2 regions of the Bradyrhizobium sp. AUGA SZCCT0160 genome follow, and region 1 is predicted to be linked to the other one. Evidence: riboswitches for the same ligand, from Rfam matches in the RefSeq annotation. Region 1 holds a riboswitch; the other holds the start of a gene.
What was found. A riboswitch is a leader RNA that binds a small molecule or an ion and turns the genes downstream of it on or off. The one in region 1 is predicted to bind S-adenosylmethionine.
Positions count from the first base shown of each region.

Region 2: it holds a riboswitch for S-adenosylmethionine, as region 1 does, so the genes downstream of both, JQ558_RS32420 (O-succinylhomoserine sulfhydrylase) here and JQ558_RS34520 (homoserine O-acetyltransferase) in region 1, are expected to answer to the same signal.

Region 1 covers NZ_JAFCMD010000034.1:43,104-50,565, forward strand. Annotated here, with positions in the region: gene JQ558_RS34495 (HutD family protein) at 1-479, opposite strand, end outside; gene JQ558_RS34500 (malate/lactate/ureidoglycolate dehydrogenase) at 501-1,550, opposite strand; gene JQ558_RS34505 (prephenate/arogenate dehydrogenase family protein) at 1,574-2,515, opposite strand; gene hisC (histidinol-phosphate transaminase) at 2,523-3,620, opposite strand; gene JQ558_RS34515 (chorismate mutase) at 3,651-4,499, opposite strand; SAM riboswitch at 4,661-4,740, shown strand; gene JQ558_RS34520 (homoserine O-acetyltransferase) at 4,828-6,030, shown strand; gene metW (methionine biosynthesis protein MetW) at 6,032-6,700, shown strand; gene JQ558_RS34530 (alpha/beta fold hydrolase) at 6,793-7,462, opposite strand, start outside.
Region 2 covers NZ_JAFCMD010000028.1:1,962-9,423, reverse strand. Annotated here, with positions in the region: gene JQ558_RS32435 (hypothetical protein) at 50-1,105, opposite strand; gene JQ558_RS32430 (sorbosone dehydrogenase family protein) at 1,253-2,587, shown strand; gene JQ558_RS32425 (2'-deoxycytidine 5'-triphosphate deaminase) at 2,688-3,794, opposite strand; SAM riboswitch at 3,916-3,995, shown strand; gene JQ558_RS32420 (O-succinylhomoserine sulfhydrylase) at 4,068-5,261, shown strand; gene JQ558_RS32415 (SGNH/GDSL hydrolase family protein) at 5,433-6,464, opposite strand; gene JQ558_RS32410 (SGNH/GDSL hydrolase family protein) at 6,478-7,236, opposite strand; gene JQ558_RS32405 (OpgC domain-containing protein) at 7,236-7,462, opposite strand, start outside.

The DNA.
Region 1 (7,462 bases):
AGTTCGCAAGAACCTGTCGCGGCATAGATGATGTGAACGCCGGCCGGGCAGGCGTGCGTTGCGCCGCCCAAAAGGCAGCAGAGGTCAATCGCCACGCGCGACCGGTCGCCGATTAGATTGACGACTTCGACGGCTCCGGCTTCGAGCCGGCTGACAATACTGGTTTCTCCGGTAAACCGGACCGGCCTGAACGGCTGCCGGACATCGATCTCTCCAACAGGTGTCCCGAGCACGAGCCCCTCGCCGGAAACCAGCACCAGCTGGCGGTCATAGCCGCTGAGGTCCGAGAACGCGCCCGGCGTCACGATGGCGGTCCGGCTGAAACGCCAGATGATTCCTTCCCAACTTCCGGCTGCGAATCCGGGGAGCATGGAGACGGCGATATCGATCGTGACACCGCCGCCGTTCTTCCAGGGCATATGCCGGTAGCCGGCGGGATCGAGCGCCGTTAGCTGAATCCCACCGGCAGAAGATGTCATTGGATTCGCCCGAACGGTTGCTCAGCTATCGATCCGGATCTGATAGCGCTGGGCGATATCGGACAATTGGCCCCAGGTCGTGTCATCGATCTCGATACCCTCGGCGATCCGCGCAGCCCGCGCCAGCCGCTCGGGCTCACCGGCGACCAGCACCGGCAAATCCTGCTCGGCGGGCTTGGCGGACTTTACCCACGAAATCATGTCGTCGATCTCGGCCATCATGCTGTCGCGCGTCGATAGCCTGATAGGGTCGATCACGATGCTCAGCATGCCGTTGATGATGCCGCGCTCGGGCGGTGTCGATGTGGTGACGCTTGGCGAGCCGACGATAGCGCCGGCCAGGAGTTCGCACACCAGCGCCAGACCGGAGCCCTTGTGCTCGCCGAACGGCAACACCACGCCGCTCGGGTCGGTGTACATGACGGAAGGGTCGGTGGTGGGCTGGCCCGCATGGTCGAGCAATGCGCCATCAAGCATCGGCTTGCCGGCATTATGCGCCACCCGCACTTTTCCCAGCGCCACGCGGCTGGTGGCGAAATCGAGCAGGATCGGCTCGTTGTTGTCGGTGCCGGGAATCGCAATGCAGACCGGGTTGGTCAGGAATCTTCCTTCGCGGCCGCGGAACGGCGCGACGCCGGGTGAACCCGAAGCGACATTCACAAAATGCAGCGCCACCATGCCGGCGCGGGCGGCGATCTCGCCATAGGTGCCGACGCGGCCGATATGGTGCGCGTTGCGCAAGCCGTTGACGGCGACGCCATGTTTCCTGGCCGCCTCGATCGCCCATTCCACCGCCTGGCGCGCGACCACCTGGCCGTAGCCGGCGCGGGCATCCCATACCGAGATGGTGCCGGTGTCGGAGACGATCTCGGGCGCCTGGTTGATCCTGAGCGTGCCGGCGTCGAGGTCGCGCACATAGGCGACCAGCATGCCGACGCCATGGCTGTCATGGCCGCGCAGATTGGCCTCGACCAGATGCTCGGCCACGATGGCCGCTTCCGTCGGCGAACTGCCGCCTGCCGTGACAATTCGGTTGGTAAGGGCAAGCAGCTTCGAATGGTCGATGATCATGCTTCACTCCGTCGTGAGCCGGTCTACTCCGGCTTCTTCGTTAAATTCGCGTGCGGGCGGCCGAAGTCGGGCGCCGCTGAATCCTGGCCGATCTCGACGATGCCGCGGCGGATGGCGCGGGTGCGGGTAAAATGCTCGAACAGCGCCTCGCCGTCGTTGCGGCGGATCGCCCGCGTGAGTTTCGAGAGGTCCTCGTTGAAGGTGCCAAGCATTTCCAGCACCGCTTCCTTGTTGGCAAGGAACACGTCGCGCCACATCGTCGGGTCCGAGGCCGCGATGCGGGTGAAATCGCGAAAACCGCCGGCGGAGAACTTGATCACTTCCGACGACGTCACCTGCGCCAGTTCGTCGGCGGTGCCGACGATGGTGTAGGCGATCAGATGCGGCAGATGGCTGGTGATCGCGAGCACGAGGTCGTGATGATCCGGCGTCATGATCTCGACCTTGGCGCCGAGGCCGGCCCAGAACTCGCGCAGCTTTTCCACCGCCGCCGCATCCGTGCCTTCCGGCGGCGTGAGAATGCACCAGCGGTTGATAAAGAGTTCGGCGAAGCCGGAATCGGGACCGGAGTGCTCGGTGCCGGCGACGGGATGGGCGGGAACGAAGTGGACGCCCGGCGGGATATGCGGGCCCATGTCGCGCGCGATGGCGCCCTTGACCGAGCCGACGTCGGAGACGATGGCGCCCGGCTCGAGGAACGGCGCGATCTCCTCGGCGACCGGTCCGCAGGCGCCGACGGGGATGCAGAGGATCACGAGGTCGGCGCCTTTGACCGCTTCTGCGTTGGTCTCCAGCACGCGATCGACCACGCGCAATTCTTCCACCCGCGCGCGGGTCTTGGCCGAACGCGCCGAGGTGACGATCTCGCCGGCGAGCCCTTGCGCGCGCGCCGCGCGGGCGATCGAACCGCCGATCAGGCCGAAGCCGATCAGCGCGACGCGTTTGAACAGAGGTTCAGTACTCACTTGATGCTCACTTGCCCGCCATAAAGTCTTTGAGGCCATCGACGACGAGGCGGTTGGCCTCTTCGGTGCCGATGGTCATGCGCAGCGCATGCGGCAGGCCGTAATTGTTCAGCGCCCGCAGCACCAGCCCGCGTCTGGTCAGATACGCATCGGCATCCGCCGAGGTCTTGCCCTTTTCCTGCGGAAAATGGATCAGCACAAAATTCGCCACGCTCGGCGTCACCTTCAGCCCGAGCTTGGAAATTTCTTCTGTCAGCCAGTTGCGCCAGTGCTCCGTGAATGTCTTCGACATCTGGACATGCGCGGTGTCCTCGATCGCCGCCACCGCCGCCAGCATCGCCGGCGTCGAGACGTTGAAGGGCCCGCGAATCCGGTTGACGGCGTCGACGATGTTGGCCGGGCCGAACATCCAGCCGATCCGCAACGACGCCAGCCCGTGAATCTTGGAGAAGGTATGCGTCACCACGGTGTTTTCGGTGGTCGCCACCAGCTCAATGCCGAGCTCGTAATCGTTGCGCGACACGTAATCGGCATAGGCGGCGTCGAGCACCAGCAGCACGTGATCAGGCAGTCCGGCGCGCAGCCGCTTGACCTCGTCGAACGGAATGTAGGTTCCGGTCGGGTTGTTCGGATTGGCGAGCCAAACCATTTTGGTGCGCGGCGTTACCAGCTTCAGGATCGCATCGACATCGGCGGTGAAATTGGTCTCGGGCGCGACGACATTTTTGGCGCCGTTCGCCATGGTCGCGATCGGGTACACCAGGAAGCCGTGGCTGGTCGAGATCGCCTCGTCGCCCTGCTTGAGATAGGTGTGCGCCAGCAAATTGAGGATTTCGTCCGAACCGGCGCCGCAGATGATGCGGTTCGGATCGAGCCCGAAGACGCGGCCGATCGCCTCGCGTAGCACGCGCGACGTGCCTTCCGGATAATCCTCCAGATGACCGGCCGCTTCCCTGTAGACCGCCATCGCCTTCGGCGACGGGCCGAACGGAGTCTCGTTGGCGGAGAGCTTGAACACCTTGCGGCCGGGCTCGGCCACCGGGCTCTTGCCGGGGGTGTAGGGCGCAATATCGAGAATGCCGGGGTTCGGCACGGGGCGGGACATCTTCTGGCTCCGGATCGTAGGGCGTCTATTTTAGGATTTGGCCGCCCCGTTCGGGGGCACCGTATAGCGTGTTGCGTGGCTGCCGACGAGGGCTGCGGAGCGCACCGACGCGCCGGTCTCGATCAGGGCGGTTTTGATCTTCTCAAGTCCGATGCCTGATATCGACACCAGCAGCGCGGCGCCGTCGAAGGCGGTATCGGGTACGGCGACGATGTCGGCAAGCGGCGCCAGCGCGCGCGCAATCTCGGCGTTCCAGCCGGAGACGCGCACGCTCCAGGTCTCGACTTCGGTCACCATGGCGTTGTCGGCGACGCGCGAGACGACGAACACCGGCAACGCCGCCGGATGGTCGGCGCGTTCGAGGAACGGCACCCGCGCGATGATCTTCGGCGCGCCGGCAGCCTCGAGTTCGATCCACCACGGCGTGCGGCTCGACGTCGCCGAGACCAGCGCCAGGTCGCCCTTCGATTTCGCCACCGCTTCAACCGCGGCCTGCGCGCTGAAATGCGCGACGTATGGCACCACGAAGCCGAAATGAAACCGCGCCGAATCCCGCATCGCGGATTCGCCTACCGAGACGTCCGCATGCACCGAGAACGGCGCCTGGACGTAGGTGAAGGTCGAGATGATGACGCGCCAGATGCTCTCGATGGTGTCGATCGGGAGGATGCCGCGGTGACGCTCCACCAGCCGCCGCATCATGTCGGCCTCGCGCGCCGGGCGGAACGCAGAGCCGACCTCCTGGGTCTCTTTCACCTGGATCAGCCGATCGATGATGTCGCCACGCGCCATCAGCAGGCGGTGAACCTGCTCGTCGATGCTGTCGATCTCCTGGCGCAGCACCGCGAGCGAAGGCGGGGCGGGGGGTGCTTTGGACATGTTCTAGCCTTTAGCGCCGGGGGGCGAAATCACCGGCAAATACAAGGGCATTGATTAGGAAAGACGGCCGCCGAAAGCAAAGAGAAACATCGGCAATGATGGCGCGCCCGGCCGGTTAACCACGGCCCGCCTTGACGAAAAGCTCCCTTCGGACTAGCTTTAGCCCATTCCGTGGTCATTTGAGCCGGCCGGCTTGCAGCCACGTTAAACAACTCGCTAAACAGGCCGGGGACAGAAGTGATCCCGGTCGAACCTTTGTTCAGGCCGGGTTTTTTTATGGCCTGATTTCTGTCCGGGAGGACCTCAGCTTTCGAGGTCGGTGGCCGAGATGACAAACGTTCAGTCGATACCAAGCCCCTCCATCCACAATGAGGATCGGGCCCATGAGGCGGATCATCCGACCTCGCAGGTCGCGAAGTTCGGCGCTGACCAGCCGCTCAAGCTCGATTGCGGCGTCGACCTGGCGCCGTTCCAGATCGCCTACCAGACCTATGGCGAGCTGAATGCGGACCGCTCCAACGCCATCCTGGTTTGCCATGCGCTGACCGGCGATCAGCATGTCAACAATGCGCACCCCGTCACCGGCAAGCATGGCTGGTGGGACACCATGGTCGGCCCCGGCAAGCCGCTAGACACCAACCTCTACTTCATCATTTGCAGCAACGTGATCGGCGGCTGCATGGGCTCGACCGGCCCGGCCTCGACCAACCCGGCGTCAGGCAAATTGTGGGGCCTCGATTTCCCGATCATCACCCTTCCCGATATGGTGCGCGCGCAGACCATGCTGATCGATCGTCTCGGCATCGAGACGCTGTTCTGCGTGGTCGGCGGCTCGATGGGCGGCATGCAGGCGCTGCAATGGACCGCGGCATATCCGGCGCGCGTGTTCTCGACACTGGCGATCGCATGTTCGACGCGCCACTCGGCGCAGAACATCGCATTCCATGAGCTTGGCCGGCAGGCCGTGATGGCCGATCCGGATTGGCGCGGCGGCCGCTATTTCGAACATGGCACGCATCCGCATCGCGGCCTCGGCGTCGCGCGGATGGCCGCGCATATCACCTATCTCTCCGACGCCGCCCTGCACCGCAAGTTCGGGCGGCGGATGCAGGACCGCGAGCTGCCGACGTTTTCGTTCGACGCGGATTTCCAGGTCGAAAGCTATCTGCGCTATCAAGGCTCGTCGTTCGTCGAGCGCTTCGACGCCAACTCCTATCTCTATCTGACGCGCGCGATGGATTATTTCGACATCGCCGCCGACCATGGCGGCGTGCTGGCCAAAGCGTTCAGCGGCATCCAGACCCGCTTCTGCGTGGTGTCGTTCACGTCGGACTGGCTGTTCCCGACCGCGGAATCGCGCGCGCTGGTGCATGCGCTCAACGCGTCGAGCGCGCGGGTGTCGTTCGCCGAAATCGAAACCGACCGCGGCCATGACGCCTTCCTGCTCGACGTGCCCGAATTCTTCGACATTTCCCGCGCTTTCCTGCGATCCGCAGGCACCGCGCGGGGCCTGAAAACGGCGGGTGGTTGATATGTCGCTGCAGCAACAGACGTTACCTTTCACCGGCGTGGAGCCGCATCGCACCGAAAACCTTCGCAGCGATCATTTGCTGGTCGCCGAGATGGTGCAGCGCGGCTCCAAAGTGCTCGACGTCGGCTGCGGCGATGGCGAACTGCTGCAGCTATTGGAAAGCCGCGGCATCGACGGGCGCGGCATCGAGCTGTCGCGCGAGGGCGTCAACCGCTGCGTCGCCAAGGGCCTTGCGGTGGTGCAGGGCGACGCCGACACCGACCTCGTCAATTATCCCGACGACGCCTTCGACTACGTGATCCTGTCGCAGACGCTGCAGGCGACCCGGCAACCGAAAGTGGTGCTGGAAAACCTGCTGCGGATCGGCCATCGCGCCATCGTCTCGTTCCCGAATTTCGGGTTCTGGCGGATGCGGCTGCAATTATTGGTCGGCGGCCACATGCCGCGCACCGAAAACCTGCCCGCGACCTGGTACGACACGCCGAACATCCATTTCTGCACCATCAAGGATTTCGTGCAGCTTTGCGACGAGATCAACGTCAAGATGGAGCGCGCGGTGGCGCTGGATCTCTACGGCCGCCCGCTGCGGCTGAATTTGCCGTGGTGGTTCTGGAACATGTTCGGCGAGCAGGGTGTGTTCTTGCTGAGCCGGGCGGAGAAGGGGAGATGACGCCGTAGGCGTCATCCCGGGATGGTCCGAAGGACCGGACCCGGGATCTCGAGATTCCGGGCTCGATGCTTCGCATCGCCCCGGAATGACATTTACGTTTGAGGCACCATCGACCTCGCATCCCGCACCGGCCACCTCCCGGCCTCGACCAGCGCGATAAACCGCTCGACCATTTCGTTGAACAGCGCGGGCTCTTCCAGGTTGAGCACGTGGCCTGATTTCGGGAAGAACGTCAGCCCCGCCGCCGGCAAATGCTGCTTCAGGAACAGGCTCGGCTCGATGCAATTGTCGTCCTCGTCGCCGCAGATGATCAGCGCCGGTGTCGGCACGTTGCGGATCGCTTCCGTGAGGGTGTAGATCGAGGGCCGGCCGCCCTGAAAATTGCGCATGGTGTTGGCCGAGCCTTTGGCGTCATGGCGCGCCAGCGCGGCATAGAAATCGGCGTGGCCGCGCGGGTCCTTGACCAGGAACGGAATCCGGCTCGGCGCCTCGCGCGTCACCTTGGCGACCTCCACCGAGCCGATCTTTTCGTACTGCTCGGCATTGGCCAGGCATTGCTTGCGGAAGGCTTCGAGATTCTCCAGGCTCGACCCGGAGCCAACGCCGGCCAGTGTCATTGACAGCGCGCGCTCCGGGGCGTTGAGGCCGATCTGCAGCGACGAATAGGCGCCCATCGACAGGCCGATGAAATGTGCCTTTGCGATCCCGAGATGATCGAGCACGGCGAGCGCGTCGGTATAGAAATGCTCGTAGGTGTAGACG
Region 2 (7,462 bases), on a different contig from region 1:
TGCGCGAAACGCAATGGGGGCCTGCGCGATTGCAGGCGGGCGCACTCCCCTAGCCGATCGACCAGACGAACGGTGCCTTTCCGCCTGCCGGCGGCTTCAAATGCACGGGAATATGGCGGCCGCAGCCGGCTGCGAGGCCTTCGAACAATCCCTGCAGGACGCTGGCGCAGGCCGGGTGATAATCGCCGACATCGGCCATCAGCTTCCAGCTCTGCTGCCGGATTTCGAACGTGCCGTCGGACTCGCTGATCTCAACCGCATCATCCTGCGCCTCGAACAGCGCACGCAGGAAGCCAGCAAATTCCTTCGGCCCGCCGCGGCTCGCCCCAAGGTTTTGCGCGATCTCGTCGAAATATTGCATGCCGATCAGCTTGCCGGTGAGGTGCAATAGATATCGGGCGTCCTCCGGGCCGAAGCATTGCACCATCACGGGAGCCGCGGTCTTCACATATTCCATGGCGTAGTTGCGATAGGCCTTTTCCAGCCGCGGCTTCGGCCAGCTTGCAACAGGCAATGCCGGCGCGGTGGCGGGATCGAAGCGCGGCGCTTCGAGATGCCGCGCGAACACCATCCGCGCATCGAGGTCGAGCGGATGATCGTATTCGCAGTAATAGCCTTCGAGGCCGTCCTGGCCGTCGACGCTTTGCTTGGTACAGACGAAGCCGAGATTGAGATTGCCGAGCGCCACGCCGTTATTGCCGTGCCAGCCCCGCAGCATCGCGCGCGACACTTCGCCGGGCACGCCGCAAATCGCGGTGCCCCGCCAGATCCAGCGCGGCGGCGGATAACGGATCCAGGCCTTGCGATCGGTCTCGTACATGTATTCGACATGGACGCCGCCGATCCAGTTCGAGAGATAGTGATACTGCGCAGCCGCGACCGCCGGCGGCAGATGGCTGAGCCCGAGTTTTTCCAGCCCCGGCAGGAAGCGCTCCTGCTGCTGGCGGCGAAACACCCGGAACACGAATTCGGCGGCATCCGCCGTGCCGCGGCGCGAGACCACGGTGAGAACGAGGCCGGTGAAATACGCGTGATAGAGATCAGCGATGCTGCGCCACTTCGCCCATTGCGCTTGCTGCGCGGGGTCATCCTTCGCCTCGGTCATCGCCATCCCGGTTCCCTTTTCTTTCCGCACGCAGGGTTGCGGTTCAATTCACGCGAATTTCATGGCAGGCGCCGCGAACAATGGCCGGCTTTCCGCATTGGTGGAGCGATATGCACCGCATTGTACATCGATATGCAAGGAGCCGTCATGCATAGCCACCTTCGGCTGGCGCTATGTCTGGGAGCGCTGGCGCTTCCTCTCGCCGCCTGTAACGAACAGGCCCCATCAGGCTCCGCCGAACAGACCTATGGTCCCTCGCCCCAGTTGCCGGCGCCGCAGACCTCGTGGATACCGACCGTCAACATCGCCACTGCCAAGGGCTGGCCCGAAGGCAGCAAGCCGACCGCCGGCAACGGCATGGCGGTGAATGCGTTCGCCAGCGGGCTCGAGCATCCGCGCACGGTCTACGTGCTGCCAAATGGCGACGTGCTGGTGGCCGAGTCCAACGCCCCACCGAAACCGGACGGCGGGGGCATCAAAGGCTTCTTCTTCAAGTGGGCGCAGAGCCGGGCCGGCGCCGGCGTGCCGAGCGCGAACCGCATCACGCTGTTGCGCGACTCAGATGGCGATGGCGTCGCCGAAACCCGCAGCATCTTCCTCAGCGGGCTGAACTCGCCGTTCGGCATGGTGCTGGTCGGCGAGGAGTTCTATGTCGCCAATACCGACGCGATCATGAAATTTCCCTATCAGACCGGCGTCACCAGAATCACCGCAGCGGGTGAGAAGCTCACCGACCTGCCCGCGGGCACGCTCAATCATCACTGGACCAAGGACCTCGCCGCCAGCCGCGACGGATCGAAGCTTTATGCGACCGTCGGCTCCAACAGCAACATCGGCGAGAACGGCATCGAGGCCGAGAAGGATCGCGCCGCCGTATTGGAGGTCGATCGCGCCAGTGGCACATGGCGGGTGTTTGCCTCAGGCCTGCGCAATCCGAACGCACCTGCTTGGAATCCGCACACCGGCGAACTTTGGGTGGTCGTCAACGAGCGCGATGAACTCGGCAACGATCTGGTGCCTGACTACATGACCTCGGTAAAGGACGGCGCGTTCTATGGCTGGCCCTACAGCTATTTCGGTGATCGCGTCGATACGCGCGTCGAGCCGCGGCGTCCCGATATGGTCGCCAAAGCAATGGCACCGGACTACGCACTCGGCGCGCATACCGCTTCGCTCGGGCTCGAGTTCAACACCGGCAATCTGTTTCCGCAAGCGATGGCGGGTGGCGCGTTCATCGGCCAGCACGGCTCGTGGAATCGCAAGCCGCGCGCCGGCTACAGGGTGATCTTCGTGTCGTTCGAGGGCGGCAAGCCTTCCGGCAAGCCGCAGGACGTGCTGACCGGCTTTGTCAGTGATGACGGTGAAGCCCGCGGACGTCCGGTCGGCGTGCGGTTAGACAAGCAGGGCGCGCTATTGGTGGCCGACGACGTCGGCAACACGGTATGGCGTGTGACGCCTGCGATGACGTCGGCGGCGAGGTAGGCACCAACCACCGTCATTGCGAGCGAAGCGAAGCAATCCATCTTTGCTCGGGAACGTGGATTGCTTCGTCGCTGCGCTCCTCGCAATGACGAGGTGAGAATCACACCCTGAAATGCTTGCTCAGTTTCAGGCCCTGGGCCTGATAGTTCGAGCCGATGCGCTGGCCGTACATGGCATGGGGCCGCGCCAGCATTTTTTCATAGACCAGGCGGCCGACGATCTGGCCGTGCTCGAGGATGAACGGCACTTCGCGTGAGCGCACTTCGAGCACCGCGCGCGAGCCCTGCCCGCCGGCGCCGGCATAGCCGAAGCCGGGATCGAAGAAGCCGGCATAATGGACGCGGAATTCGCCGACCAGAGGATCGAACGGCACCATCTCGGCGGCGTAATCCGGCGGGATCTGCACCGCCTCCTTGGAGGCGAGGATATAGAACTCGCCGGGATCGAGGATCAGGCTGCCGTCCGGGCGCGCCGCGATCGGCTCCCAGAATTCATCGACCGCATAGCCGCCGCGGCGGTCGACATCGACCACGCCGGTGTGGCGCTTGGCGCGGTAGCCGACAAAGCCGCCGGAATTCGCGCCGCTTAGATCGACGCTCAGCGCCACGCCATTGGCGAGATCGGCGTCGTCGATATCGACCAGCCGCTCGGCCTCATGCAGCGCGTCGAGCTCGTCCGCATTGAGGATGGCGTCGCCGGTGCGGAAGCGCACTTGGCTAAGCCGCGATCCCTCGCGCAGCAGCACCGGAAACGTCTTCGGGCTGATCTCGGCATAGAGCGGCCCGTGGTAGCCGGCGCCGATCATGTCGAAGCGGCGGGTACCGTCAGCGATCACGCGGGTGAAGACGTCGAGCCGCCCGGTCGAGCTTTTGGGGTTGGCGGCGGCGACGATCTCCGGCGGCAGCGCGAGGCTCTCCAGCAGCGGCACGATGTAGACGCAATTGGTTTCCAGCACCGCCCCGTCAGTGAGGTCGATCTCGTGCAGTTTCAGTTCGTCGATACGCTCGGCCACCGTCGCACCCGGCCCCGGCAGGAAGCTCGCGCGCACCCGGTAGGCGATATCGCCGAGCCGCAGATCGAGGCTCGCGGGCTGGATCTGGCTCTCGACAAAGGGATAGGCCGGCAGGATCAGGCCCGCATCCGCCATCGCCGCGATCATGCGGTCGGGCAGAATTCCGTTGGCGTCGGGCGGCAGCGTGAAAGGCACGGCGGTCCTCAAGGGAGCCCGGGAAGGATGACCCGAATGTCATCCAAACCTCATAAATATGGGCATTTAGGGGTTATCCGATGGCCGGCTTGACGAAAAGGGCGCGAGGGAATATCAGCATGACTTATCCCGTGGTGATTTGAGCCGGCCGGCTTGCAGCCACGTTAAATAAGTCGCTAAACAGGCCGGGGACACGTGTGATCCCGGCCTGTGGAAATTTTTCCAGGCCGGTTTTTTGTGACCATTTTCAATGGTGGTCACGACGGAGGTCACATGCCTGAGGCTAAGTCTACCACCCGCTATCGTCCCGAAACCCGCCTGGTCCATGGCGGCACGCTACGCTCGCAGTTCGGCGAGACGTCCGAGGCGCTGTTCCTCACCCAGGGCTACGTCTACGACAGCGCGGAGCAGTGCGAGGCCCGCTTCAAGGGCGAGGAGCCCGGCTTCATCTATTCGCGCTATTCCAATCCGACGATCGAGATGTTCGAGCGCCGCATGATCCAGCTCGAGGGCGCGGAAGCCGCGCGCTCGACCGCGACCGGCATGGCCGCGGTGGCGACCGCGATCCTCGCACCGCTCCGGGCCGGCGACCACGTGGTCGCTTCGAAAGCTCTGTTCGGCTCCTGCCTTTACGTGGTGCAGGATCTCTTGCCGCGCTACGGGATCGAGACGACGCTGGTCGACGGTCTCGATCTCGACCAGTGGCAGCGCGCGTTGCGCCCGAACACCAAGTCCTTCTTCCTGGAGAGCCCGACCAATCCGACGCTCGACGTGCTCGACATCCCCGCGATTGCCGAGATCGCGCACAGTGGCGGCGCACGATTGATCGTGGACAATGTGTTCGCCACGCCGATCTGGCAGAGCCCGCTTTCGCTTGGCGCCGACGTCGTTGTCTACTCCGCCACCAAGCATATCGACGGTCAGGGCCGCTGCCTCGGCGGCATCATCCTGGCCTCGGAAGCGTTCGTCGCCGAGCACCTCCATAACTTCATGCGCCATACCGGCCCGTCGATGTCGCCGTTCAACGCCTGGGTCCTGCTGAAGGGACTGGAGACGCTGGCGGTACGGGTGCGAGCGCAGACCGAGACCGCCGGCAAGGTGGCCGATGCGCTGGCAAAGCATCCGAAGATCTCGCGGCTGATCTATCCCGGGCGATCAGATCATCCGCAGGCCGAACTGGTGAAGCGGCAGATGCGCGCCGGCTCGACCCTGGTCGGCTTCGAGGTCAAGGGTGGCAAGCAGGCCGCGTTCCGCTGCCTCAACGCGCTGCAGGTCTCGCGGATCTCGAACAATCTCGGCGACGCCAAGAGCCTCGTCACCCATCCGCCGACCACGACGCACCAGCGGCTGACGCCGGAGGCGCGCGCCGAGCTCGGCATCAGCGAAGGCTTCATCCGCTTCTCCGCCGGGCTCGAGCATGCGGATGATCTGATCGAGGATTTCGCGCAGGCGCTGGAGAAGGCGTGAGCTGATTGCCACCAACACCATCGTCGTCCCGGCCTTGAGCCGGGACCCATAACCACAGGACGTTGTGAGTCAAGGAAGTGGTCGACCACCGTGTTTAATCAGCACGGCCGCGGCGTATGGGTCCCGGCTCAAGGCCGGGACGACGGCGGTGTGTAACGGCAACAGCCGTAATCACATCGGCCGATAGGTCCGCACGTCGGACGGCACGTTGACGCCGAGCTTGATCTGGCCGACCGAGCGGATGATGTCGTCGCCGAGCAGTTGCGCGAAGCAGGCGTAGCCCCAGTCGCTCATGTGCAGGCCGTCGGCGATGACGAAATTGTCCATCGGGATCGCCTGCTTCTCGTGCCAGTCGCGCATCACCTCGAAGCGCGGGAAGATGCCGACCTTGCGCAGTTCGGCGACCTTGCCCAGCAAATTGATCATCTTGCCCGCGCTCTCCGCGCGTTCGTTGACCCGCGGCGAGTATTGCAGATCGATCAGCACGAGATCGGCGCCAGCCGCCTGAATGCGCGCGACACCGTCTTCCACGAGCTTGATGGTTTCGGCCGGATCGAGATTGCGCAGCACGGCGTTGGTGCCGACCTGCCAGATCACCAGGTCCGGATGCATGTCGATGACCGAGGTCTGCAGCCGCTTCATCATCTCAGGCGCGTCCTCGCCGCCCTGGCCGCGGTTGATCACGGTGATGTCGGCGGTCGGGTATTGCCGGTGCAGTTGCGCCGCGAGGCGGTTGGGATAGTTGAATTCCGGCGAGGTCGCGCCAAAACCCGCGGTCGACGACGATCCGAACGCGATGATCACCACCGGCTCGCCCGCGGCGAGCTTGCCCGCGACACGCGGCAGCGATCCCATCTTTTTGGCGCCACCCTTCGGCGGCAGGCAGGGAACGCGGCTGAAAATGTCGGCGGCGGATTTCGCGACCTCCTTGGCCTTGTCGATCGCCTTGCCGGTGACGCTCCTCTGAGCCGCCGGGCTGGACGGCTCGGTGGCCGCCACGCTGCCCGCACCCGTGGTCGGCGCCGCCGGCGGTTTGGCGGCTTCAGATTTGGCCGTGTCGGATAACGTCGCCTGCTGGGCGGTCTGGGTCGCCTGCGCCTGCGCTCGCGCCTGCAAAACGGACGCCGGCATCAGCAGCACCGTCGCTGCGATGGCGAGCGCTGCCAGCGATGCAGACGGGAAAAAAGGGCAGTAACGACTCATTTACGCTAGTTCCTCAATTCTGCTGGGCCGGGTTCACATGCGCCGCGTCGATCACGAATTTCGACAGCGCGCGGCCGAGGCAATCATGCACCCGCTTGGCCAGGTCGGGGCCATGCGACGTGGTGGACAGGTCGAAATCTCCGGCGTCGCTCCAGTGCCGCATCATGGCGAAGCGGTCGAACAAGGGAATGTCGTGCTGCTGCGCCACCACGCGCATATTATCCAGATAGGGCGGCGCGGAAATCATCGTTTCAGTGCGCGGGCTGTATTGCAGGTTCATCAGGATCACGTCGGTACCCGCCTTCTGCAACGCAGCAACGCCCTCTTCGACACCGGCGCGGAAATCATCGGGATCGATCGATCGGATAGCATCGTAGGTGCCGGTCTGCCAGATAACCAAAGTAGGCTTCTTTAGCTCGGCCAGCTTAACAAGTCCGCCAGCGACCTCTTCGGCCGTCTTCTTGACCTGTAGTTCTACGGATACGTTCACGGCGACCTTCGGCAGCGCTTCCTTCAACACCGCCTGCAGCCGGCCGGGATAGGCGCTGGCTTCGGACGACGGGATGCTCGACGACCGGCTGCCCACCACCAGAATTTCCAGCCGGCGGTCGCCGGCAATGGCCGTCTCGACCTTGGGCAGCTTACTCTCGGACGTCAGCAGATAGGCCGGAACCTCGCAATTGGCGGGGGCATCCTCGGCGCGCACGGGGGCTGCGGCCAGCAAGCCGGCAATCAAGGTCAGCCCCAGGATCATCACCGGGTTGGACTTCATCAGCCCCCTCCCGCCATATCGGCGTTGCCAACAGCGCCTTTTTTCTTGGCATTCTTGTCGGCGGAATTCTTGTACCACGAAATGACCCACGCCATGCCGGACATGATGAGGATTCCGACGACGCTGATCAGGAAGTGCATGCCCGCTCCACCGGAGATTTCGGCCAGCACGAAATGCCCCGCAAAGGCGAGGAAGACGCCGAGGCAGAATATCTCAAGCGAATGCT